One region of the Dermacoccus sp. PE3 genome, then DNA from elsewhere that is predicted to be linked to it. Evidence: riboswitches for the same ligand, from Rfam matches in the RefSeq annotation. Region 1 holds a riboswitch; each other region holds the start of a gene.
The links. A riboswitch is a leader RNA that binds a small molecule or an ion and turns the genes downstream of it on or off. The one in region 1 is predicted to bind S-adenosylmethionine.

Region 1 (5,820 bases):
GTGTGCAGGGAGATCGGCTCGCGACCGTACTTCTGGACCTCCACGACCTTCTCGGGGGTCATGTCGAGTTCCTTGGCCAGCTCGTCCGGGGTGGGCTCGCGGCCCAGGTCCTGGAGCATCTGGCGCTGGACGCGGGCCAGCTTGTTGATGACCTCGACCATGTGCACCGGGATGCGGATGGTGCGCGCCTGGTCGGCCATGGCGCGGGTGATGGCCTGACGAATCCACCACGTCGCGTAGGTCGAGAACTTGTAGCCCTTGGTGTAGTCGAACTTCTCGACCGCACGGATGAGGCCCAGGTTGCCTTCCTGGATGAGGTCGAGGAAGAGCATTCCGCGACCGGTGTAGCGCTTGGCGAGCGACACGACGAGACGCAGGTTGGCCTCGAGGAGGTGGTTCTTGGCGTTCTTGCCGTCCGAGGCGATCCACCACAGCTCACGCTTGAGCTTCATGTCGATCTTGTCGCCGGAGTCGAGCTTCTGCTCCGCGAACAGGCCGGCCTCGATGCGCTTGGCGAGCTCGACCTCCTGCTCGGCGTTGAGCAGCGCGACCTTACCGATCTGCTTGAGGTAGTCCTTGACCGGGTCTGCCGTGGCGCCTGCCGTGACGACCTGCTGAGCAGGAGCGTCGTCCTCGTCGCCCTGACGCAGGACGAAGCCGCCCTTCTCGTCCTCCGGCTCGGAGGTGTCGCCGGCCTTGCTGTCGGAGGCCTGCTCGGGCGTCTCGACATCGTCACCGGTTTCGGCCGCGATGTCGACCGGCTCGACCTCGTCGACCTCGGGCTCGTCGGCGGCCTTACCTGCCTTCTTCGCAGCAGCCTTCTTCGCAGCAGCCTTCTTCGCCGTCGCGGTCTTCGCCGTCGCGGTCTTGGCCGTGGCCGTCTTGGCGGCAGCCTTCTTGGCCGTCGTCTTCTTGGCGGGAGCCTCGTTGGCGGTCTCGTCCGCCTCGCTCGACTCCTCGACAGCCGCAACCTTCGCGGTCGCGGTCTTCGCCGTCGCCTTCTTGGCGGTGGTCTTCTTGGCCGCAGTGGTCTTGGCCGCAGCGGACTTCGCGGTGGCCTTCTTGGCCGTCGTCTTCTTCGCGGCCGCCTTACGACGTCCGGCTGTGGTGGCCACGGCCTGCTCGGCGTGGGCCTGGTCGAGGACGACCTCGATGTTCTCGGCGGCCAGCGCCTTCAACACGGACTTCTGCTTGGCGGACGACACCTGTGCCTCTTCGATCGCGTCCTTCAATGCGACGCTGTCCACCGAGCCCGTCTCACGACCCGATTCGAACAGAGCTGCCAGAGCCGGGTGGTCGACATCCGCGGGAAGTGCGGGGGGCTGCGTGGTCTTCGACACTGTCGTCACCAACTACCTTCCGAAAGTAATGCGTCGCCGTCGTCGGCCGCAGGGCAGCGACGATCGAAGCGACACCGGAACGAGGAGTGCGATCACGAAACCCCGCGCTTGGCGCTCCGGGTGGTGACCGCTTCTTCACCCATTATAAAACTCGACGGACGAAACCGCAGAATCACGGGGTTCAACGAGCTTCGATTGACGTTCATTCCCTGCCCCGGATCGGCCGCCATCTCAGCAACTGAAGGCCGTTCGGGAGCCTCAGGGCTTGACGGCGAGCACGGGGCACGGGGCGTCGAGCAACAAGCGCTGAGCACTCGTGCCCAGGATCAACTTGCCGACAGGGGTGCGCCTGCGCAGCCCGATGACGAGCAGGGCGGGCTGCACTCGGGAAATCTCCTCGAGGATGGATTCCACGGCGTCGGCGCCGTCCTGCACATCGACGACCTGTGCGCCGGTGTACTCCTCGGCCGCCTTGCGGGCCGCGGTGCGAGCCTCGTCCGAGGGCACCGTGCACACCACGATGAGCGGGCGACCCAGATCCTTCGACTGGCGAGCTGCCTCGGCGAGGGCGGCTTCGCCCTCGGGGCCGGGCGCGAAACTGACGATGACGGACATGGCGACCTCACTCGCGAAATTCGGAATCTGCCGTCACGCTACCCGAGGCCCCTGCGGTGGGCCACTCATGCGACGCCGCGCACGAGCCGCGGTGTTCCGCGCAACGGTCGCTGGACGAGTTCATGCACGAGCGACGCGATCTGGTCGGCCTCGATGAGGAATCCGTCGTGGCCGTAGGGCGAGTGGATCATGCGCAGTCGTCCGCGACCGTAGGCGCGCACCATCCGCGTCGATGCGCTCACGGGAAAGAGTCGATCGGAGTCGACTGCGGCCACGAGGAGTTCTCCTTCGTACGCCTCCAGCACCGCGTCGAGCCCGCCGCGTCCTCGCCCGATGTCGTGGGTCGCCATGGCCTGCGTCAGGCGCACGTAGGCCAGCGGGTCGAAGCGTCGCGCGAGTTTGGCCCCGTGGTGGTCGAGGTAGCCCTCGACGCTGAAGCGACCGCCCTCGAGCGGGTCCTCACCTGGCTGGGGCTCGGCGCCGAACCGTGCCTCGAACTCGCTTGCGCTGCGATACGAGGCGTGAGCGATCTGGCGGGCCAAGGCGAGGCCGTTCGTGGGAAACGTGCCGTGACGCAGGTAGTCGCCGTCGCGGAATTCCGGGTCGGACGTGATGGCGACGACCTGGGTGTGACCCCAGGCAATCTGGTCCGCGGTCGCGCAGCCACTGCTCGCCACGACCAATGCCCGCTCGACGCGGTCCGGGAACCCCGCGACCCACTCGGCCGTGCGCATCCCCCCGAAGGAGCCTCCGATGACGGCGTGCAGACGTCGCACACCGAGCGCTTCGAGGCACGCCGCCTCGGCGCGGACCTGGTCTCGGACGGTCACCTGCGGGAAACGTCCGCCCCAGGGCTCGCCGTCCGGAGCGAGCGAGATGGGGCCGGTACTGCCACGGCATCCACCGAGAACGTTGATGGCGACGACGAAGTACTCGTCGGTGTCGAGTGCTGCGCCGGGGCCGATGATTCCTGGCCACCAACCCGGGGTGGGCTGCCCGTCGCCAGTATCGCCGACGACGTGCGAATCACCCGTGAGCGCGTGCTCGACGAGGACGACGTTCGACGCGTCGTCGTTCAACTCGCCCCAGCACTCGTAGGTCATGACGACGTCCGGCAGCGTGCGGCCACTTTCGAGAACGACGTCTCCCAGAGCGACGGCTCGTGCCTGCGCGTTGAACCCACTCGGCGCCTGCACAGGACGCGTAGCGGCCGGTGCGACGTGCGCTGAATGAGAGCTCGCCATATGTCCTCCTCGAAGGACTCGCCGAAGCGACTGGCGAGTCCGCGCTTGCCGCAGCGTTCACGGCCCTGTCGTCACCCGGGGCACCCCACCGCGGTGGAGGGTTGCCGCTCAGTCAGCCGGGGCTTGTGTGACTGAGACTCTTGACGCTTTGACACTAGGGCGAGTGCAGCGAAGGCGCCAGGAAGGCCCCTGCTGATGTCCACGATGTGAAGCGCCGGCCCGGTGGCTGCCCGCACTCTCTCGCCTCGTCGCCACGACGTCAGCGACGGCGCCGCGCCGCACGATTCGGCCTCGCCGGCCGCAGGAAGTCCTCGTACGCCATGCCGGAGGAGGTCATCCTCACGACGAGGTCGACGAGAGGTAGGCGCGCGCCCCGTTCCTGGGCCTCGGCGGCGGCGAGCACAGCGCTGGGCCGCTCCCCTTCCCGCCAGCGCGCGAGCGCCACGAGACACAGCCAATGGGCTCGCGCCGGCTCGGGCACGGCGACGAGGATCTCCAACAGGCGCTGCGAACTCACCGGCTCGGACCAGCACTGCCGCGTGGTACGGGCTCCCGCGGCCAGTTCGGGCACGACGCTCCACACCATCTCGTCGCGCAGGAGTGGATCGGGCATGGCGTCGACGACGAGCGCCAGAGCCTCACGCTCGCGAGTGCTGTGGGGGTGCCCGGAGCCTGAGGCCACCTCACGCCAGGCCGCGCGCACCCGGCCGGTCTCGCCCGGTAGCCCGACGAGCAGGTCGGCGACGGCCCGTTGGGCCAGTGGCGAAACCGCGTGGAGGGAGGCCACGGCTTCGTCACGCGATGACGCCGGTTCGAGGCGTCCCTCGAGGGCCGATGCGAGGGAGGGCACATCGGCGGCAGTCGGCACTGGGGCCAGTGCACCGTCACAACAGCCTTTGGTGCACGTCGTTGCCCACCAGACGTCAGGGGCCACGACGAGGGCGTGCTCCACCTCGACGGCCGGTGCGAGAGCCCGCGTGACCAGGTCGAGATCGACGCCGGGACTGCACTGGTAGGCCGTGACGGCGACGCCACTCGTGCCGAGACGATTCGACGCCTCGACGACGCGATCGCGCACGTGGTGAACGTGCTCCGGGGTGACGACGGCCTCGTCGAAGCGGGCAGCCCCCGAAACTCGCCCGCCGTCCATGAACGTGACGACGAGGGACGCCGTCGGAGCGAAGCCGAACTCGTACGGCATGAGGGCGAGCAGCGGGCCCATGCCCGAGAGATGAAGTGTGGTCATGGCTTCACGAAGCCATGACCACACTTCTCACGACCAGTGCGAGGCGCTGGCGCCTGTGGACAAGGGCGTCCTCAGCGCACGCGCTCCCCCGCCAGCGTCACACCTGTGCGCTTCTCCCAGTCGAGGAAGTCGTCGGTGACGTGCACGAGCGAGCTCGCCAGCCACGTGAGGACGGCGGCGTCGTCCGCAAGACCCACGACTCCCAGGAGCGCCTCGGGCAGCAGATCGACCGGCGAGGCGACGTAGGCCGCAGCAGCCGTGAGCAGCGCGAGCTGCGCGGTGCTCACGCCCCGGTACGAACCGGAGCGCACAGCGCGAGCCAGGCGCGGAAGTGCGCTGAGGCGGGTCGTGAGCGAGGGACCTCCGGCGGCGGACGCCGCCGTCACTGCGGCAGCGAGGGATTTCAGGCCGGCGAGTCGGGTGACGCGGCGACCGAGCGAGGTGGGACGTGCCATCGAAGTGCCTCCGGTTGACGAGCGTTCAGGTGAACAAAGCGACAACGCCGACGCCACGCGGTGCATTCCGCGAGCGCGGGCGTCGTCACGATCGGCGGAGCGTCAGGCCGTGGGCGGCACGGCCGCGATGAAGTCCTTGCGCGCCGCGTCGGCGATCTTGCGCAGGAGCATGACGTCGAGCCCCGCACCGATGAAGCCACCCGCAACCGGGATGACGCGCGGGATGCGCGAGAGGAACTTGCGCCCGACCTGCGTGCCCAGGCGGAACGCGACGGACTTGTTGACGACCGCGAGCGCCGCCGGGGGCAGACGACGGGTCGCAACATTCGTCGCGACACCGCCGCTGAACGCACCCATGCCCTTGAGAACCTGCGTGGCATCGGCGCCAATGAGGTCGAGCAGGATGGCCGAACGGACCGACTCGTCGCGCAGGTTGTGGCCGTACAGGTGCGCGATGGAGGCCATCATGCGCGTGGCAACGGTGTAGAAGCCGACGATGTTGGCGGGCAGGGCCACGGGCATCGTGATGAAGCCACCGAGGTTGGTGACGAACCCGTTCGCACCCGCGAGCTTCGTGTGTGAACGCACGATGGCGTCGACCGCGGCTTCGCGTGAACCGTTCTTCTTCAACGCCTCGTCGGCCACCTTCGCCGCGGAGTCGAAGGTGGCGACGCCGTCGATGCCGGTGGAGATGAGGTGCTGGGCCAGGGAGTTGGCGGCGCGATCGAAGGTGCCGTTCGAGCCCTGAGCCGGCTCAATTTGCTTGTCGTCTTTGTCTTTACCGAATCCGAACATGGGCTGATCCTTGCAGCGCACCGATGACTGGGCAACCGGTACCGCGAACGCGGGCCTCGTCAGTCGGCCTGGGGGCGATTCGGCGAACCGTCGGAGTCGTCCGAGTCGTCGGCGTGGTGGGCGGC
Region 2 (5,820 bases), 210 kb from region 1:
CTCAAGATCGTCAACGAGGGCCAGACCTTCCGTCGTCGCGTCATCACCGACGCCGAGGGCCTCGAGGAGCTCAAGGACGAGCCGTACAAGTGCGAGCTCATCGGTCTCAAGGGCAACGCGGCCGATGCTGCCGAGGGCGCCGAGGCCGAGGTCGGCGGCGGCGAACTGACGATCTACGACAACGTGCGTCGTGACGGCAGCGTCGCCTGGGGCGATCTGTGCCGCGGCCCGCACGTGCCGTCGACGAAGGTGCTCGGCAACGCGTTCAAGCTGATGCGTTCAGCTGCGGCCTACTGGCGCGGCAGCGAGAAGAACCCGCAGCTGCAGCGCGTCTACGGCACCGCGTGGCCCACGAAGGACGAGCTCAAGGCCTACCTCGAGCGCCTCGCCGAGGCCGAGAAGCGCGACCACCGCAAGCTCGGCGCGGAGATGGATCTGTTCAGCTTCCCCGAGAACATCGGCCCCGGCCTGCCCGTGTTCCACCCCAAGGGCGGCATCATCAAGCGCGAGATGGAGGACTACGTCCGCCGTCGCCACATCGAAGAGGGCTTCAGCTACGTCGGCACGCCGCACGTGTCGAAGGAAGACCTCTTCTACACCTCGGGTCACCTGCCCTACTACGCCGACGGCATGTTCCCGCCGCTGGACCTCGACGGGCAGAAGTACCGCCTCAAGGCGATGAACTGCCCGATGCACAACGAGATCTTCCGTTCGCGCGGACGCTCCTACCGCGAGCTGCCGCTGCGCTTCTTCGAGTTCGGCACGGTCTACCGCGACGAGAAGTCCGGCGTTCTCTCGGGCCTCACGCGCGTGCGCATGATCACCCAGGACGACTCCCACTCCTACGTGACGCCGGAGCAGGCGCCGGGCGAGATCAAGCACCTGCTCGACTTCATCCTCGGGCTGCTGCGTGACTTCGGGCTGAACGACTTCTACCTCGAGCTGTCGACGCGTGACGAGGCCGGCGACAAGAAGGACAAGTTCATCGGCACCGACGAGCAGTGGGAGGTCGCGACGCAGGTGCTCGCCGACGTCGCGAACGCCTCGGGCCTCGAGCTCGTGCCCGACCCGGGCGGCGCAGCCTTCTACGGCCCGAAGATCTCCGTGCAGGCACGTGACGCCATCGGCCGTACGTGGCAGATGTCGACGATCCAGTACGACTTCAACATGCCCGAGCGCTTCGGCCTCGAGTTCCAGGCTCAGGACGGCACGCGTCAGCAGCCGGTCATGATCCACTCGGCGAAGTTCGGTTCGATCGAGCGCTTCCTTGGTGTGCTCCTCGAGCACTACGCGGGGCAGTTCCCGGCGTGGCTCGCACCGGTTCAGGTGCTCGGGGTTCCGGTCGCGGAGGAGTACTACGACTACCTCGGCGAGGTGGGTGAGAAGCTGCGTCGGGCCGGCGTACGCGTCGAGATCGACACGAGCGACGACCGCTTCCCGAAGAAGATCCGCAACGCCTCGAAGTCGAAAGCGCCGTTCATCCTCATCGCCGGCGAGGAGGACCGCGACAACGGAGCCGTGAGCTTCCGTTACCGCGACGGCTCGCAGAAGAACGGCGTGCCGGTCGACGAGGCCGTGGCCGAGATCGCCGCGTACATCGCCTCGCGCAACAACACGTCGCCCACGGCGGCCGAGGCACCTGCCGAGGCCTGATCCACATACGACGAAGCCGCCGCCCCGATTTGGGGTGGCGGCTTCGTCGTAGTCTCCGCGGTGCGGGCGATCAGGCGGAGGCAGCCTTCGCGGCTGCGAAGCCCTTGTCGAGGTCGGCGATGATGTCGTTCGCGTTCTCGATGCCGACCGACAGGCGCACGAGGCCGGGCGTGACGCCGGCGCCGCGGCGGTCGTCGTCACTGCCCTGGCTGTGCGTCGTCGTCGCCGGGTGGATGGCGAGCGAGCGGACGTCACCGATGTTGGCCACGTGCGAGTGCAGCTCGAGGGCGTCGACGAACGCCTTGCCCGCGTCGATGCCGCCGGCGATCTCGAAGGAGAACACTGCACCGGAACCGGTGGGCAGGTAGCGGTCGGCCAGCTCCTTGTACGGGCTGTCGTCCTTCGAGGCGTAGAAGACCTTTTCGACCTGCGCGTGCTCGCTCAGGTAAGCGACGACCTTCTTAGCGTTCTCCACGTGACGCTCGACGCGCAGCGACAGCGTCTCGAGGCCCTGGGCGATGAGGAAGGCGTTGAACGGCGACACGGCGGAGCCGAGGTCGCGCAGCAGTTCGACGCGCGCCTTGAGAATGAATGCGAGGTTCGCGCCGAGCGCCGAACCGACGCCGAGATCGCGGGCGAAGACGAGGCCGTGGTAGCTCTCGCTCGGCTCGTTGAACTGCGGGAACTTCTCCGGCTCCTTGGCGTAGTCGAACGTTCCGGCGTCCACGAGCACGCCGGCGATCGACGTGCCGTGGCCGCCGAGGTACTTCGTCGCCGAGTGGATGACGACGTCCGCGCCGTGCTCGATCGGGCGCAGCAGGTACGGCGTCGCGACGGTGTTGTCGACGAACAGCGGCAGGCCGGCGTCGTGGGCGACAGCGGCAACACCCGCGACGTCGAGGACCTTCTGGTCGGGGTTGCTCAGCGTCTCACCGAAGAGGAGCTTGGTGTTCGGTCGGATGGCGTTCTTCCACGCGTCGAGGTCACCGATGTCCTCGACGAAGGTGGTCTCCACACCGAGACGCTTGAGCGTGTACTTGAGCAGGTTGTACGTACCGCCGTAGAGAGCGGCCGACGCGACGACGTGGTCGCCTGCCTGCGCGACGTTGAGGATGGCGAACGTCGTCGCGGCCTGGCCGGAGGCCAGCAGCAGGGCGCCGACGCCACCCTCGAGCGCCGCGATGCGCTCCTCGACGGCCTGCGACGTCGGGTTGCCGATGCGGGTGTAGATGGGGCCGAGGTCGGACAGGCCGAAGCGGTTGGCCGCCGTCTCGGCGGAGTCGAAGACGAACGAGGTCGTCTGGTAGATCGGCAGCGCGCGCGATCCGGTGTCCCCGTCCGGCACCTGGCCGGCGTGGATCTGCTTGGTCTCGAAAGCCCAGTCCTGAGCGCTCATGACAACTCCTCGAAAGGTCGCTACCCGTGCGCGAACCTCGCACGCGGGGTGCGCCGGAAGCTCTGCTTCCGCGCTTGCCCGGGCGTATCCGACGCCGGGCCAGGTCGTCACCCGGAGCACCCCGCCGCGGTGGGAGGGTTGCCGGCCAGCAAACCGGGGTTTGACGCTGGCGCTCGTGACCTGGTCCGAGGATATCCCGGGCGGTATCGAGGGGCGGGACTCGTGTCTCACATCGTGGTTTGCCGTGCGGCGCGGGGCGTTTGCCGAAGGGTCAAGCCGTGGTTGACTGGCGCCATGACGATCACCATCGCCCGGGCCAGGCGTGACGACGCCTTCGCCTGTGCAGCGCTTCGGTTGCGCTCGGACCTCGAGGAGGGGCACCCGAATCGGGCCGGTTTCGTGACCGAGTACGCGGACGACTTCCTCTCGGCCTTCGACGAGGTACCCACGTGGATCGCCACCCGTTCCGACGGCACCGTCGTCGGCATCGTGCAGTGCGCCCTCGTCCACCGGATGCCGACGCTCGCGCGCGGCGCCAAGCCGTGGTTGTACGTCGCGTTCGTCTTCGTCGTGCCCGACGAGCGTGGCGCGGGACTCGGCGAACGCATGCTCCGCACCGTCGACGCCTGGGCGGACGCGCGCGGCGTCGAGCGGATGCTGCTCAACACGCGTCCGAAGGCGCGCCCGTTGTACGAGCGTCTCGGATTCGGTGCCCCGGAGGAGCGACACATGCACCGCGACGCACCGTTCGCGGCCACGAAGGAGCAGCGATGAGCGACATCATCTGGGCCCTCGACCAGCGCGAGCGCTGCATCGCCTGCCCGTCGAAGCCGGCGGCGAACGCCGTCGTGCTCTACCTCGGTGAGGACGGCTCGCTGCCGCGCGAGAGCGTCGGATCGCTGGCCGAACGTGGCGTCATGGCCGCGGGCGTCGTGTGGGCGGGTGTGACAGCGGAACTCACCGACGACGACTGGCTCGACCTCGAGGACGCCGCAAGCGGCCTCGGCGGACTCGCGAGCGCCGTCGCCGTCGTGGGTGAAGGCGATGCCGCAGCCGTCGCACAGAAAGTGGCAGAGCGCGTGGGCGGCCTGGCCCACGCGGGCGCTGCGAGCGACGAGCGGCTCGTGGAGAAACTCGCCGAGATCGCTCCGGTCTGACCCGGCGCGCGGGTTTCCCTAGGATGGGGCGCATGGTCACGCAGAACGAGGACTTCACTCCCGAGCACGCCGAGTCCGAGCACGACTTCGCGGGGGAGCCCGACGGGTTCGGCCGACTGTGGACGCCTCACCGCATGGCCTACATCGAGGCCGACCGCCCCTCGAGGGACGCCGGCGACGGCTGTCCGTTCTGCGCGGCGCCGGGCAAGGACGACGCCGAGGGCCTCATCGTGCACCGCGGTGAGCACTGCTTCGTCGTGATGAACCTCTTCCCGTACAACCCGGGCCACCTGCTCGTGTGCCCCTACCGTCACGTGCCGCACTACATCGACCTCACGGACGCGGAGACCGAGGAGTTCACGAAGCTGACGAAGCAGGGCATTCGCGCGCTCAAGGCGGCGTCGAACCCGGCCGGATTCAACCTCGGCATGAACCAGGGCGATGTCGCGGGCGCCGGCGTGGCTGCGCACCTGCATCAGCACATCGTGCCCCGCTGGGGTGGCGACATGAACTTCATGCCGATCGTCGGCCAGACGAAGGCTCTCCCGGTGCTTCTCGAGGACAGCCGTCAGCGCATCGCGGCGTCCTGGCCAACCGACTGACGGCCTCGACCTCGCGGGGCGTGCGGCTCGTGAACGCGGGGTGAGATGTGACTCGTCCGGCGCGGCGCGCACCTCGGCTCGACGTATCGAACCGCTACAGTTGAGTCACCATGCTGAACAAGTACGCGCGCGCCTTCTTCTCCGCGATCTTCCGCCCCCTGGCGCAGCTGCTCCTGCGCCTCGGCATCAGCCCTGACGTCGTCACGATCGTCGGCACGCTCGGTGTCTCGTTCGGCGCGCTGTGGTTCTACCCGCGCGGCGAGTTCCTCGTCGGCACGCTGTTCATCACGGCCTTCGTCTTCTCCGACATGCTCGACGGCAACATGGCCCGCCTGTCGGGTCGCTCGTCGGTGTGGGGCGCCTACCTCGACTCCACGCTCGACCGCGTCGGTGACGCCGCCATCTTCGGTGGCCTCGTGCTCTACTTCGCCGGCCAGGGCGACAACTTCCTCATGGCCTGCCTCGCGCTCGCCTGCCTCGTGCTCGGTTCCGTCGTCTCGTACGCGAAGGCTCGCGCCGAAGGCCTCGGCATGGAGGCGAACGTCGGCATCGCCGAACGCGCGGACCGTCTCGTCGCGGTTCTCGTCACCACCGGCCTCACGGGCCTGTTCGACCTGCCGTACATCGTCCTGACGATCGTCCTCGCCCTGCTCGCAGTCGCCTCCTTCATTACCGTGCTGCAGCGCATGCTCATGGTGCGTGGCCAGGCGCTCGGCAAGGCTCTCGCGAAGTGATGGCTCGGCCCGCTCTCTCCCGTAAGCGAGCGCAGGACGCCGCCACCGTTCTCGCCTTCAAGGCCGGATGGCGTGCCGTGCGCGCCCTGCCCGAGCCGGCTGCGTACGCGCTCTTTGAGAAGATCGCGGACGTCCTTCACCGTCGCGGCGGCAAGGACGTCGAGCGGATGCGCTCGAACTACGCCCGGGTCCGCCCGGAACTCGACGCCGCAGCCCTGGACGACCTCACCCGTGAGGGCCTGCGCTCCTACTTCCGTTACTGGTGCGACGCGTTCCGC
Region 3 (5,820 bases), on a different contig from region 1:
GCCTGGCAAGGAGTACGGGTACATCATTCTGCCCGTCGCTGTTCCCGCGGGCACGCCGCCTGAGCAGGCGCTGAACGACAACAAGAAGTATGCGACGGTCTGGCAGGTGCTGCGCGCGCTGCGCGCCCACGACGACCGATTCACCTCGACGGTCAACCAGATCGAGCTGAACAAGAAGAAGCCGACGAAGAAGATCGGTATCGCGGGCATCGACGCCGACGGCACCGTCCACACGCCCGATGAGGAAACCACTCAGGGCGAGCTCGACCTCATCTGGGGTGAGTGGTCGGATGCGATCTACGCGAAGATCGTGCAGAAGGTCGGCGAACGCCGCTACTGGGAATCGTGGGCGGCCGATGTCGCGAAGATCGCCGAACAGCACATCGCCCGCATCAACGGCATCCTCACAGGCCCCGACTCTGCCGTGACGGCGGAGTTCGAGCGGTTCCTCGACGGGTTGCGCGGCAACCTCAACGAGGGCATCACGCGTGAGGACGCGGTGGAGATGCTTGCCCAGCACCTCATCACCCGTCCCGTGTTCGAGGCGTTGTTCGGTGGGTACGACTTCGCCGAGCACAACCCCGTTGCGCAGGCGATGGAGAAGATGCTCGCCCTGCTCGACGAGCACTCGCTGGATACCGAGAACTCATCGCTCGAGGGGTTCTATGCGTCGGTGCGTTCGCGCGTGGAGGGCATCGACAACGCCGAGGGGCGCCAGCGGATCATCGTCGAGTTGTATGACAAGTTCTTCTCGACGGCGTTCAAGCGCACCGTCGACAAGCTTGGCATCGTCTACACGCCCGTCGAGGTCGTCGACTTCATCCTGCGCTCTGCGGACGCTGTGCTGCGCGAGCACTTCGGGCAGACGCTCTCGGATGAGGGAGTGCACATCCTCGACGGGTTCGTCGGCACGGGCACGTTCATCGTGCGCCTGCTGCAGCTCGGGCTCATCGAACCGCACGACCTGGCGCGCAAGTACGCCAGCGAGTTGCACGCCAACGAGATCCTGCTGCTCGCGTACTACATCGCCGCCGTCAACATCGAGACGACGTATCAGGACTTGCGCGGGTCGCTGGAGCAGCCGACGGACTACGAGCCGTTCGAGGGGCTGATCCTTACCGACACGTTCCAGTCGTGGGAGAACGACGACCGTCTCGACACCGAAGTGTTCGTGCAGAACAACGAGCGCCTGGAGAAGCTCAAGAAGCTCGATATCCAGGTGATTGTGGGCAACCCGCCGTACTCGTCGGGGCAGGACTCGGCGAACGACAACAACGCGAACGAGAAGTACCCCGACCTCGACGCCGCGATCCGTGATACCTACGCCGCAAAGTCGAGTGCGACGAACAAGAACTCGCTGTACGACTCCTACATCCGCGCCATCAAGTGGGCGAGCCTGCGGATCAAGGACCGCGGCGTCATCGCGTACGTGACGAATGGTGGCTGGCTGGATTCGAACACCGCCGACGGGATGCGCAAGAGCCTCGCCGAGGAGTTCAGCGACATCTACGTCTACAACCTGCGCGGCAACGCACGCACTGCAGGCGAACAGCGCAAGAAGGAGGCAGGCAACGTATTTGCCGCCGGTGGTAGAACGACTGCGGCCGTACTGGTGGTGGTAAAGGACCCTGCCAAGTCGGGCTCCGCGACGATCCACTACACCGACATCGGCGACTACCTCACCCGCGAGCAGAAGCTTGCCAGAGTCGCCAAAGCAGTCGATGTCAAGGGACTCGGAGCCGTGACCATCGCCCCGAACGCGCATGGCGACTGGCTCAACCAGCGCCGCGACGACTTTGAGGCGTTCCTGCCCCTTGCGGCGGACCAGGGTCCGCGAGGAATCTTTCAGGTCGGAAGGCCAGGTGTTCAGAGCAACCGGGACGCTTGGGTCTATAACGCGGGCAGAAAGCGCATTGCGCTTGCCATGCGCCGTGCCGTCCAGACGTATGAAGAAGCCCTCGCTGGCGAGCGGTCCTACGACCCGGCCAGAATCAAGTGGTCCTCTTCTCTTGAATCGCGTTTGGCCCGCGGACAACGCATCGGATTCGACCCCGGCCGCCTAGGGCACGCGATGTACCGCCCCTTCGAAAAGGCCAATCTGGTGATCGACCCCGACTGGTTACACCGTCCAGGAATCCTCCCAGTTTCCTTCCCAGTTCCCAATGTTGACAATTTGGGAATCGTGACGATGGGCCCGCGGGACGTTGCTCTTCCCGCAGTCCAGATGCTCGATTGCGTCCCCGACACAGCGTTGTTCGGTTATGCGACCCAGTTCGTGCCCCGGTACCGCTACGAGAAGGTCGATGCTGACGAAGGCATGCTGTCGCTCGGCACCTCAGCCGCACACGACGTCGTCGACGGATACCGCCGCATCGACAACATCACCGATGAGGCGCTGACGAGGTTCCAGGCGGCGTACGGAACCTCGATCACGAAGGACGACATCTTCTTCTACGTCTACGGGCTACTGCACTCGCCCGACTACCGCGAGACGTACGCGGCGGACTTGAAGAAGATGCTGCCGCGCATCCCGCTCGTCGAAGACGCACAGCCGTTCATCGACGCAGGGCGCAAGCTTTCCGAGTTGCACCTTGGGTACGAGACCGTCGAGCCGTACCCGCTCGAGGGGCTTGATGCGCAGCCAGTCGATGGTCAGGATCCGTATGCGTTCTACGCGGTGGGCGACAAGAAGATGCGCTTTGGCAAGCCGTCGGTCGAGCAGAAGGCCGCGGGTGAGCGTCACGATCGCTCGACGATCCACTACAACGGCCATATCACCCTCTCGGGGATCCCGCAGGAGGCGTACCGCTACATCCTGGGCTCGCGCTCGGCGATCGAGTGGATCATCGACCGCTACTACGTCAAGACGGACAAGGCCTCGGGCATCGTCAACGACCCGAACGACTGGTCGAAGGAGGTCGGCGACCCGCGGTACATCATCGACCTCCTAGCCCGCATCGTCACAGTGAGCCTCGGAACGATGAAAATTGTCGACTCCCTCCCTTTCTTGAAGGCTAAGTCGCAGCCATGAAAGTGACCGGCAAGATCCAGGATGAGAGTGTCAGTTGCGCTCTGGCAGGTGAAAAGTTTGACGGGCACTCCTGCACTCGAACAGCTTGGGGCTTTAGGGGTGTCATTGCGGATGGAACCGTGTGATGGGCCAGGCCTGGAAGGTCTCCGGCCCTCGCCTTTGGCTAGAGATGCCGGGCGAGAAGGAGGCACACCTCGCGGATAGGGGCTGTGAGCCAGGCAAGGTTCGTTGCGGTGTGGCCATTGTGAGCGCGGTTGCCGCGCTTTCACGGATGTCGCGGTGCAGGGAGTGCTTGCGCTTGGCTGGCCATGGAAGGCCATCGAAAGCGAAGCGAGCGGTTCTGCCCGGCCGCGGGTACGGAGTGCCAAAGGCGGCCGTTCGGATCGTTGGCGGGGGTGCGCCAGGATCGAAGCGTTGAAGTGGGAGTCGTCGCCGGTAGGGGCCCCTCGTCGGAGCTCCCTAGTGAGCGACGATCGGAAGGCGATCGACTGCGGGTGTCCAGGTTGCCCGCGACAACAGCACGACCTTCCGTTAGATCCCGCGATGCGGACACTCACCAACCAATAACTGTTCGTTCTGCGAAACCTGCGCTTACGTTATGAGTGGGTCACGAGTTCCGGCGACAAGTCTCGGCTGGCCGGACGGCAACCCTCCGCTGCGGTGGGGTGCCCCGAGTAACGACCTGGCGCGTCGCCGCCCGGCGTCTGCGCAAGCGCAACGAACGAAGAGGTTGTCATGACACTTCTCGCCACCCACGCTCCCGCCACGACGCCCGGCCTGCGCATCGAGCGCCTCGGCCCGGCCCTGGGCGCCGTCATCCACGGCATCGACTTGGCGTCCATCGACGAGGTCGCGGCCTTCGACATCCGCCGCGCCCTGCTCGCCCACAAGGTGCTCTTCTTCCGCGACCAGCACGCCTTCGACGACGATGCCCAGGTGCGCCTCGGCAACCTGCTCGGCGAGCTGACGCCCGGCCACCCTGTCGCTGGCAATCACGAGCGCAGCGAGATCTACAACATCGACTCGAGCGACCCCGAGTTCTCCTTCTCCGACGTCTGGCACACCGACGTCACGTTCATGAAGCGGCCGCCGGCCATCAGCATCCTCCGCGCCGTGACGCTCCCGCCCTACGGCGGCGACACGTCCTGGGCCGACAGCCAGGCCGCCTACGACTCCCTCTCCGCACCCTTCAAGGCGCTCGCCGACCAGCTGCTCGCCGTCCACGACGGCAACCGCGAGTGGGGCGCCTTCCTCAAGAAGAACGGCGGCCACGAGTGGGAGGGCGAGATCGTCACCGAACTGCCCGCCGTCGAACACCCCGTCGTCCGCGTCCACCCCGAGACCGGCCGCCGCGGCCTCTTCGTCAACCCCGGCTTCACGTCCCACGTCAGCGACGTCTCCGAAGCCGAATCGCGTGCCATCCTCGACGCCCTCTACGCCCACCTCACGCAGCCCGAGCACACGATCCGTCACCGCTGGGCGCCCGGCGACGTCGGCATCTGGGACAACCGCGCCACCTCCCACTACGCCAACCGCGACTACACGAACACCCGCGTCATGCACCGCGTCACCGTGCGCGGCGACGAGCCCCGCGGCGTCGACGGCCTGCGCGCTCAGTAAGCGCACCGAAAACTGATCGACGCTCCACCGTCGGGGGTGATGAGATGACCGACATGATCGAACTCATCGCCCCCGACGCCGCGCGCTACGACGACTGGTCGGCCATGCTGCGCGAGTTCCGCGACGCCACCACCGACTCGCGCGACGACCGCTGGGTGTGCGCGGGCGGCATGGACGGATCGGGCTTCTTCGCGGGCACCGACGTCGACATCACCCCCGACGGCTTCGCCGCCTACGTCGAAGACTGCGCCCGCCAGGGCAACACGATGTGGCCGCCGCACACCGGCCTCGTCCACTGCTCCTACTTCTGGATCGTCGACGACGGCGCCCTCGTCGGTCACCTCGCCCTGCGTCACGCGCTCAACGAGTTCCTCTACGAACTCGGCGGCCACATCGGCTACTCCGTGCGGCCGGCCGCTCGCGGACGCGGCATCGCCAAGGAGGCTCTGAAGCTCGGGCTCGCCGAAGCCGCCGCGCTCGACATCGCCCCCGTGCTCGTCTGCTGCGCGCAGACGAACGGCGCCTCGCGCGCCGTCATCGAGGCCTGCGGCGGGCAGCTCGAGGACGTTCGTGAAGACAGCCGCCGCTACTGGTTCGGCGACGGGCCGCGCCCCACCGGCCCCACTGCGTGACGTTCGCCCAAATTCGTGATGCAGGTGTGACCTGCGCGCGCGGTGTCAAAGCCCTGTGACCTACCCGACACCGCATAACGTGGCCCTGCTCACACTCACACGAAAAGGGAGGTCTCCGTGCCCGCGTCGAGCACCAAAACCCCCGAGCGCGACGGGAACACGCCCCCGGTCGCGGTCGACCTACCCCGGCAGATCACGGGACGTCAGAAGATCGTCATCGCCGTCGCGGCCGTCATCGCCGCCATCGGCTGGACGATGGTCGCGTTCGTCCGCGGCGAGCACGTCAACTCGATCTGGTTCGTCATGGCTGCCGTCGGCAGCTACGTCATCGGCTACATGCTGTACAGCCGCCTCATCCAGTACAAGGTCATCCGCCCGCGCGACGACCTCGCCACCCCGGCCGAGCAGTTCGAGAACGGCCAGGACTTCATGCCGACCGACCGGCGCGTGCTGTTCGGTCACCACTTCGCCGCCATCGCCGGCGCCGGCCCGCTCGTCGGCCCCGTGCTCGCCGCGCAGATGGGTTACCTGCCGGGC

Region 2: it holds a riboswitch for S-adenosylmethionine, as region 1 does, so the genes downstream of both, AA983_RS07385 (bifunctional o-acetylhomoserine/o-acetylserine sulfhydrylase) here and AA983_RS06430 (homoserine O-acetyltransferase) in region 1, are expected to answer to the same signal.
Region 3: it holds a riboswitch for S-adenosylmethionine, as region 1 does, so the genes downstream of both, AA983_RS03225 (TauD/TfdA family dioxygenase) here and AA983_RS06430 (homoserine O-acetyltransferase) in region 1, are expected to answer to the same signal.

Annotation. Positions count from the first base shown of each region.
Region 1 covers NZ_LDCM01000002.1:209,219-215,038, reverse strand. The annotation lists gene AA983_RS06440 (RNA polymerase sigma factor) at 1-1,340, opposite strand, end outside; gene AA983_RS06435 (universal stress protein) at 1,599-1,955, opposite strand; gene AA983_RS06430 (homoserine O-acetyltransferase) at 2,021-3,199, opposite strand; SAM riboswitch class IV at 3,236-3,345, opposite strand; gene AA983_RS06425 (DUF4192 family protein) at 3,459-4,445, opposite strand; gene AA983_RS06420 (YkvA family protein) at 4,517-4,900, opposite strand; gene AA983_RS06415 (EcsC family protein) at 5,003-5,695, opposite strand; gene AA983_RS06410 (PAC2 family protein) at 5,755-5,820, opposite strand, start outside.
Region 2 covers NZ_LDCM01000002.1:421,961-427,780, forward strand. The annotation lists gene thrS (threonine--tRNA ligase) at 1-1,653, shown strand, start outside; gene AA983_RS07385 (bifunctional o-acetylhomoserine/o-acetylserine sulfhydrylase) at 1,724-3,049, opposite strand; SAM riboswitch class IV at 3,115-3,230, opposite strand; gene AA983_RS07390 (GNAT family N-acetyltransferase) at 3,344-3,823, shown strand; gene AA983_RS07395 (hypothetical protein) at 3,820-4,206, shown strand; gene AA983_RS07400 (HIT domain-containing protein) at 4,239-4,808, shown strand; gene pgsA (phosphatidylinositol phosphate synthase) at 4,919-5,542, shown strand; gene AA983_RS07410 (phosphatidylinositol mannoside acyltransferase) at 5,542-5,820, shown strand, end outside.
Region 3 covers NZ_LDCM01000001.1:683,377-689,196, reverse strand. The annotation lists gene AA983_RS03230 (type ISP restriction/modification enzyme) at 1-3,031, shown strand, start outside; SAM riboswitch class IV at 3,637-3,752, shown strand; gene AA983_RS03225 (TauD/TfdA family dioxygenase) at 3,767-4,651, shown strand; gene AA983_RS03220 (GNAT family N-acetyltransferase) at 4,696-5,283, shown strand; gene AA983_RS03215 (carbon starvation CstA family protein) at 5,401-5,820, shown strand, end outside.